Linked DNA regions of Terriglobus albidus. The protein of the gene in region 1 binds, or shares a complex with, the protein of each later gene. Links are inferred from orthologs where the notes say so. Each region holds a gene or a part of one and is shown on either strand. Other genes may lie near its edges.

Region 1 (5,357 bases):
AACCTTCTTCCCAGGACGAACAAGAGCCGTCCATTCCAACGGTGCAGTCTGCTGGGTGAGCAGCACCTCAATCTGTCCGATAAAGCCGTAGCGGGTGGCATAGAGACGCGCTGGAATAACGCGGCTGTTGTTCAGTACAAGCAGGTCCCCAGGCCGCAAGAGCGAGGGCAACGAACGGAAGCTGTCATCACGAAAAGCGCCGGTGTGGCGATCGAGCACGAGCATGCGCGAGGCATCACGTTCGGGCAGAGGCTGTTGTGCGATGAGCTCCTCGGGAAGATGGAAGTCGAAGTCGGAGACCAGCATCTAGAGGTCTCCTGTATGCGGTTTCGCCAGACGCACCGCCTCATCGAGGGCTGCCTGGGTCGCTTCCGGCGTGGGAACAGCTGAGGTATGTGGCGGCCACGTCACCGCCACACGGCTGAAAGGTTTGGGGATGAGGAAGCGGTCCCAGGAACGCAGTACCCAGGCGCGTTGCGGCTGCAGGTGAAATGCGCCCACGTTGGTTTCGACCCGATTCGCGAGGGCAGTTACGCCAGGCTTGGCAATCATGTTTGGACCGCGAGGCCCATCGGCAGTGAAGGCGCAGATATGGCCGTTGCGATAGGCGGTCTCCATGGCAAGCAGACCAACTGCTCCGCCACGCGAGCTGGAGCCTCGCACCGCCTTGAAGCCGAGACGTTCGACGGTGCGTGCGATCAACTCGCCGTCAAAGGACTGAGAGATAAGGATGGCGATCCTGAGATTGCGGAAGCGGTAGGCGGCCATCAGCAGGGAACGGTGCCAGAAGGCGAAGACACTGGGAGGAGGCATGCGATCGCCCGGAGTAACACCGGCAGCGCATATCTCCTCAAAGCGAAGCGTGCTGCCCAGAAGGCGGATGAGGAAGGCGGCGAGGCGCGGGATAAGAAAGAGCAGTATCCGTTGTTTGGCCGTCCATTTCATCCGCGTTCTTGTTAGATTCCGAGCTCGTTACGGATAGAGCTGGCGATCGCCTCGGCGTGATGCTTCATGCGAGCTTCGTCTTCCGCCTCGATCATCACGCGGGCAAGAGCTTCGGTGCCGCTGTAACGGATGACGACTCGGCCACTGTCCTTCAGCTCATCTTCGGCTGCGGCGATGGCGCTGACGATGGTGGGGAACTGGTCGAGCGGCTTCTTCTCACGCACCTTGACGTTGACGATCACCTGCGGGAAGACTTTGAGGTCTCCTGTCAGCTCTGCAAGCGATTTACCGCTGTAGTGCAGCACATTCAGTACAGCGAGCGCGGTCTGCAGGCCATCTCCTGTGGTGGAGAGAGCCGGGAAGAGGATATGGCCGGACTGCTCGCCGCCGAGCGATGCGCCTGTAGCCTGCATCTGCTCGAGGACATATTTGTCGCCTACCGGAGCGCGCAGCATCCTGATGCCGGAGCGCTTGAGTGCTGCTTCCAAACCCATGTTGGACATGGTTGTGGCGACGACGAGATCGTTGGCAAGCTGTCCGCGTGCCTTTAGATCGCGTGCTGCCAGCAGCATGACGGCATCGCCATTCACGACCTGGCCGTACTCGTCGGCAAAGAGAGCTCGGTCGGCATCTCCGTCGAAGGTGATGCCCATGGAGGCGCCGGAGGCTGTTACTTCGTCGGCGACGATCTCCGGATGCAGTGCGCCGCAGCCCTCATTGATGTTGCGGCCGTCAGGAGAGGCGTGGGTAATACGGATCTCTCCGCCAAGCTCTGCGAAGAGCTGTGCCGCAACGGAAGATGCTGCGCCATTGGCGCAATCGATAACGATGGTCTTGCCATCGAGAGAGAGGCCGGGAACCTGCCCGAGAAGGAACTGGATGTACTCGGCACGGTAGGCTTCATCGGCTTCAGGCAGTGCATTGGCAGCGATGGAGTCATGAGCAAGGTTGCTGAGGTGCCGGAAGATCTCCTCTTCCATGGCCAGTTCTGTGGCATCGGGGAGTTTGTAGCCATCAGGGCCGAAGAGCTTGATGCCATTGTCCTGCCACGGATTGTGCGAGGCCGAGATGACAACGCCCGCGCCAAAGCCGTGTTTGCGTGTCAGATACGCCACAGCCGGGGTGGTGATGATTCCGGCAAGGTGCGCAATGGCTCCTCCCGCTGTGAGACCGGCAACGAGTGTGGCGGCGATCCACTCAGAGCTCTCGCGGGTGTCCATGCCAAGCAGGACGTCCTTTGAGTCCCGCAGGGAGTGTGCCAATGCAAGGCCGGCGGCGTAGATGGTCTTCGGGTCGAGCGGAGCTTCGCCGGCGACAGCACGGATGCCATCGGTTCCAAAGAGCTTTCGCATATTGAATTTGAGGGTAACAGCTTGCCGTCAGGAACGCTTGCTGGTGACAGTAGCTTCCAGCGAGCCCTTGTGCAGCCGAGCGGTAATGGAGCTTCCGGGAGCGGCCTCGGAGGCGTCGCGCAGCAGCTTACCGTCTGCGTCATACACAAGGGCATATCCACGCTGCAGCACGGCAAGCGGAGACAGCGACTGAAGCGCGGTCGATGCGCCCTGCACGCGGTTCCGTTCGCTTGAAAGGCGATCGCGATGAGCGGTCAGCAGGCGGGTTTCAGCGATAGAAACGCGATGACGCGCTTGAGAGAGCTGCCGCGTCAGGTCGCGTGCAGCCAGGCGCTGATGCAGCGCAAGCAGACGTCGCTCATTGCGCTGAACCCCAGTGTTTACGGCAGAATTGGCGCGCCACGCAAGCTCATCCAGTCGTTGATAGCGGCGGCTGATGGAATCTTCCACACGATAGAGGATTGCCTGTGCATTGATGCGCGCAAAGCGCTGGCCGGCCTGCATGGTGGTATAGCGAGCGGCACGTACCAGCCGTTGGCTGAGTGTAGCTACATGGTCTTCAATGCGATGCTGGGCGGCTGTAATGAGTTCTGCGGCGGCCGATGGAGTGGGCGCACGCAGATCCGATACAAAGTCGGCGATGGTGAAGTCAGTCTCGTGCCCGACGGCGGAGACGATGGGAAGCTCACTGCCCGCAATCACACGGGCGAGAGCCTCGTCGTTGAAGCCGGCAAGGTCTTCGGCAGAGCCGCCTCCGCGGGCAAGAAGGATGAGATCCACGGCGTGGGGAGTTCCTGTTGCCCGGTTGAAGTAACGGATACCGTTGGCGACTTCCAGCGGGGAACTGGCTCCCTGTACTGCGGCGGGGTAGACCAGCAGATCGAGGCAAGCGTGCCGTCGCCGGATGACATTGACGATGTCGCGGATGACAGCACCGGTAGGTGAGGTGACGATGCCGATGCGTGTGGGAAAGGCGGGAAGCGGGCGCTTCCGGTCGGCATCGAAGAGACCTTCGGCCTGTAGGCGGCCCTTGAGCTGCTCAAAGGCAAGCTGCAGCGCTCCGGCTCCGCGGGGCTCAACTGATTCGGCGATGAGCTGAAGTTGCCCGCGCGATTCGTACACAGAGACGCGGCCACGGACCAGGACCTCCAGACCGTCTTCAATGCGGAAACGGTGTGTCTGTGCCTGGCGGCGAAAGAGCACGACGGGAAGCTGTGCCTCACCATCTTTCAATGTGAAGTAGACGTGGCCGGAGGTGGCTGGGCGGCAGTTGGAGACCTCTCCGAAGACGGAGATATTGCCGTATCCCTTTTCGAGCTCGCCCCGGATCAGCGAGACCAGTTCGGCGACGGAAAACGTGGTGCGGCGCGGCGCCGGCCGGGCCGCAGGTTCAGCCGGCTGAGGCGCAGCTTCGGGTTCTTCGAACGCGAAGCCAAGCTGGGGCGCGGTATCCGAGGTACGGCCTGAGCGGAGCTGTGCCAGCGTGGGCATAGCCTCTAGGTTATCGCCGGAAGTGGCTGAGGAGATAGAGGACCAGTGACAGGACGATGCTGATTACGATACTGGTCCCTAAAGGGATGAAAATCTGCCAGTTACGTCCACGGAAGCTGATATCGCCGGGAAGCCGGCCCAGGGGGAGCGAAAACTTCCCGGCAACCAGGAAAATGAGACCCGCGAGAATCAACAGGCAGCCGGTAGCGATCAGCATGCGGCCGATGGAGGTCATTGACACGCCTAGGCTAAAAGGTCGTTGGCTTCGCGCAGCAGATCGGTTGGATGAAGCGGTTTGGTTAGAACAGACCACGGTTGCGGCTGCTCTCTGGAGCGGTCCATCAGACTTTTCATCATGGAGTAGTAGCCCGTGAAGAGCAGGACACGGCAGTCCGGCTGCTCTTCCGTCAGGCGTGTGGCGAGAGCGACACCGTCCTCTCCGGGCATATTCACATCGCAGAGAAGGAGGTTTGGGTGGAAGTCACGGGCAGCAGACAAGCCATCTTCCGCTGTATAAACAGCGCGTGCATCGAAGCCATTTTCCCGAAAAATGATCCGCAGGGTATCGGCTACGAGATGCTCATCATCAACAACCAGGATACGGCGCATATGTATCTCCTGCTTCGGTGGAATGCAGGGCAGGTCAAATTGCCACAAGAACGACAGCGTTTCCGAAGTACTTGGGGGTATATTGCGCCGTGCCGACGCCGGAAATCCAATTAAACCTTCTTAAGAATGCTGGATTTCCGGCCCGGTACTGAAATGGGATTTACTGACGCGCGCCGGGATTCAGACGCTGATCGGCGATGGAGCCGGCAGCAGTCTTGGCTTCCTTGTCCTTGAGCTGTGCGTAGATTTTGCGAGCCTCAGCCTGCTGGCCCTTGGATTCGTAGAGAGAGGCGAGCTGCAGCTGGGCGGTTGCGGCCGGAACCGAATGATTCGGCTTGGCGATGAGTTGGTTGTAGATGTCGATTGCCTTCTGGTCCTGTCCGTTCTGGCGGTACAGGCTGGCCAGGGAAAGCTTCGCCAGCGAGGCGAGGTCGCCGTTCCAGGAGCCGGCAACCTTTTCAAGGGTGGCCTGCGCCGTGGAGATCTGGTTCGCTTCGATGGCGGTCAGGCCGGCGAAGTAGAGCGCGAGCTTGCCGCTTGCGGTCATGCCGTAGCTGTCAGCCACCTGCTGGAACTTCTCATGGGCAGCCTTGGCGCGCTCCTGTGCCGAAGGGAAGGTCTTGACCCCCTGCTGCGGCGGAACACCGGGTTCGGCGATGTCGGACTGATAGACCCCCATAGCCTCGCCAAACGCGGCATTGGCGGAGTTGGAACGCACGTTGTAGATCACCAGGCCGCCAATCACGACGAGCAGAACAACAAGGATACCGACGACGTAGCGAATCACGGCGCTGCGATTCTGCTGGGCCCACTTCAGGCCGTGCTCGGTTGCGGCGACGTAGGCGTCTGGCTGCTTCAGGGAGTGGCGGGTCTGGCTGTCCAACGTGATGTTCCTTAGGTCTCGGTAGAGGTGCCGTGCCCGGAATGGGCACGTAATTTCTAAGTTTAGAGCATTTTCCC
Region 2 (2,788 bases), 3.9 Mb from region 1 along the record:
CCGAGGCGATCCATCAGCGCACACCGCTGGCGATCGGCAGCAAGGTTGAAGTGGAGGCGCTACGCAGCGCGTTGGCGAAGTAATGTTCGAAGCAGAAGTGACAGATATTCGCGAAGCATCGCGACAGCAGGGCCGTTCCGTGTGGCAGATCTCACTCAGCCATACGGAGTTCGCTCCAGGTGCGACAGGTGTATTGGAAGCCACGGCACGCAGTGGAGCGAAGCTGGAGGTCCCGGTGCTTGAGGTCGTGCGGGACGAGGCCGGCGTTACGTGGCACGTGACCCTGAAGCCGTTGCTTGAGGGAACGGTGGTTGTGGGGCGGGTAAAGCCGGTTGCCAGTTAACAGTGGCCGTCTTTTTTGTTTGTCATTTCGCAGCGACCGAAGGGAGCGGAGAAATCCGCTTTTGGGGTAGAGAAGCAGATTTCTCCGCTTCGCTACGAAATGACAAACAAAAGGTTCGCGCGTAGCGCGAATGAATGCCCTTCGCGACGCGAAGGGCATTAAGAGAAGCAGGTCCTTCGCTTAGTCACCCCAGCCAGCGACGCTGGCCGGGGACCCGTTCGCTCAGGATGACAAAACCGAAGGATCGTGCCTAAAACTTTGTTTCCGGTGTGTATTCAGTGATGGCGTCTTCGCCCGCGACCAGTACGAGGTCTGCCATGCCCAGGAATAACCCATGCTCGACGACGCCGACCATGGTGTCCAATTGCGCCGCCAGGGCCGTGGGATCATCGATCTGTGTCGGGTCGCAGTCGAGGATGAGGTTGCCTTCGTCGGTGATGTAGTTGCCGCTGCCGTCCTTGGCTTGGCGGATGCTGCTGGGGTAACCCAGCGCACGCAAACGCTCCGAGACCAGAGGCTCGGCCATGGGGATCACCTCGATCGGCAGTTTGAACTTACCCAGCTTCTTCACGACTTTCGAAGAGTCGGCCACGATGATGAACTTCTTTGAGGCCGACGCGACGATCTTTTCGCGCAGCAGCTTGCCGCCGCCGCCTTTGATCAATGCCAGGCCGGGGGCAACTTCGTCAGCGCCGTCGACCGTAACATCAGTCTCGGTTGCTTCCGTAAAGCCGACGACGGGAATACCCAGCGATGCTCCGAGCTTCGCGGAGTCTTCGGACGAGGCGATGCCGCGGATCTTCAGGCCCTGCTGCACCTTTTCGCCAAGCAGCTTGATGAACAGGGTAGCGGTAGAACCGGAGCCCAGGCCCACGACCATGCCGGGTTGAATGAAGTCGAGTGCGCGTTTGGCAGCGAGAAGCTTGAGCTCGTCCTGAGTAGGCATGGAACTAGGGTATATCGGTTAGTCCAGGCTCCGAGGCAAAAGCAGGTCCTTCGCCTACGGCTCAGGGTGACAACCCAAATGCCAAGGATAAGAACAGGAAATTACTCGAGATTCAGGTCCTTGGCTTCCATCTTGCCGTTCTGCTGTTTCATCAGGACCTGCAGCTTGCCCTCGGCTGCCTCCAGGTCCTGCTTGCATGCGGCAGAGAGCGCCATGCCCTGCTCGAAGAGCTTGACGGAGTCTTCCAGCGGCAGGTCGCCCCGCTCCAACTGTTCCACTACCGTTTCCAGCGCTTTCAGATTCTCTTCAAAGGTTGGCATCGTCTCTTCCTGTTCTAGTTCAGCAGCTCCAGCACCTGTGCTGCGGCGGTGTATTTGCCGAAGGGGGCCGAGACCTGTACGCCCTCGACCTGGGGCCGCGTGTGAGCCAGCATCTCCTGCGCGATTTTGATGCCTTCGGCGCGTGCGTGGTCGGCTGAGACCTCGCCTGCCTTGTGCATGCGGAACATAATCTCATCCGGTACAGCGACGCGCAGGTCGTTCTTCATGAATTCGGCGTTGCGCAGCGAGGTCAGCGGCCAGATGCCGGCGATGACCGGGATGCGGAACTGCTCGACGCGGCGAAGGAAGGTCTCCAGCAGACGCATATCGAAGACTGGTTGCGTAATGGCGTACTCCGCTCCTGCTTCCACCTTGAGAGCGAAGCGGTGAACTTCGTTGTCCACGTCCGGGACGCCGGGGTTGGCGGCGACGCCGATGGCAAAGGCAGCGGACTCGCCGATTGGATTTTTGCCAAGATCCAGGCCGTGGTTCAGATTGCGGAGGACATTCACCAGGCCGATGGCATCCACGTCGAACACGGCGGTTGCATCCGGATAGTTCCCGAGCTTGGGCGGGTCGCCGGTCAGGCAGAGCACGTTCTTCAGCCCGATAGAGGAGGCGCCCAGCATGTCCGACTGGAGGGCCAGCAGGTTGCGGTCACGGCAGGTGACATGGATCAGGGTCTCGATGCCGATCTTGTGCTGGATCTGCACGCACAACGACTGTGCGGACATACGCGCGGAAGCGCGGGGAGAGTCGGGCACATTGATGACATGGACGCCAAGGTCGGCGAGCTTCTTTGCCCCGTCCAGCTCCTTCTGGCAGTTGACGCCGAGCGGCGGCACGATCTCCACCATGGAGACGAACTGGCGGTTGGCCAGCAGGCCGGCGAGCTTGGAGCGTTCGCCGAAGGCCGGCGGCTGGACGGCTGCCTGAGTCTCGTCGGTGACCTCGGCTTTGGCGGTCACCTGGGCGTCGATCGCGCGCAGGGCGGAGCGCATCGCCTTGATGTGGTTCGGCGTGGTGCCGCAGCAGCCGCCGATGAAGGTCGCTCCCGCCTTGGCAAACTTGCGGGCGAAGCTGGCCATGTATTCGGGTGAGGTCAGGTAGATGTTACGGCCGTCCACGGCGCGCGGCAGACCGGCATTGGGCATCGCCGCCAGCGGAAGGTGGGTGACG

The links. Proteins that work in one complex are often made in the same cells at the same time.
Region 2: the proteins of xseA (region 1) and xseB are in contact, whole or in part, in a cryo-EM structure (PDB 8TXR), measured with the Escherichia coli proteins. The link is inferred for Terriglobus albidus from one-to-one orthologs.

What each region holds. Positions count from the first base shown.
Region 1 is NZ_CP042806.1:2,173,654-2,179,010, forward strand. What follows is about bases 1,557-4,377. They hold xseA (exodeoxyribonuclease VII large subunit), read right to left. Parts: upstream 3,789-4,377; coding sequence 2,325-3,788; downstream 1,557-2,324. Other genes in these bases: glmM (phosphoglucosamine mutase), read right to left, coding at 1,557-2,297; FTW19_RS08785 (DUF2905 domain-containing protein), read right to left, coding at 3,799-4,023; FTW19_RS08790 (response regulator), read right to left, coding at 4,032-4,377. In the rest of the region: tRNA preQ1(34) S-adenosylmethionine ribosyltransferase-isomerase QueA, read right to left, coding at 1-306; FTW19_RS08770 (lysophospholipid acyltransferase family protein), read right to left, coding at 307-945; more of glmM, read right to left, coding at 957-1,556; more of FTW19_RS08790, read right to left, coding at 4,378-4,397; FTW19_RS08795 (tetratricopeptide repeat protein), read right to left, coding at 4,558-5,280. UniProt on the Escherichia coli protein: Bidirectionally degrades single-stranded DNA into large acid-insoluble oligonucleotides, which are then degraded further into small acid-soluble oligonucleotides.
Region 2 is NZ_CP042806.1:6,085,431-6,088,218, reverse strand. It holds xseB (exodeoxyribonuclease VII small subunit), read right to left. Parts: upstream 1,610-2,788; coding sequence 1,391-1,609; downstream 1-1,390. Other genes in the region: FTW19_RS24320 (bifunctional homocysteine S-methyltransferase/methylenetetrahydrofolate reductase), read right to left, coding at 1,624-2,788; rpiA (ribose-5-phosphate isomerase RpiA), read right to left, coding at 594-1,289; FTW19_RS24335 (hypothetical protein), read left to right, coding at 83-343; fbp (class 1 fructose-bisphosphatase), read left to right, coding at 1-83. UniProt on the Escherichia coli protein: Bidirectionally degrades single-stranded DNA into large acid-insoluble oligonucleotides, which are then degraded further into small acid-soluble oligonucleotides.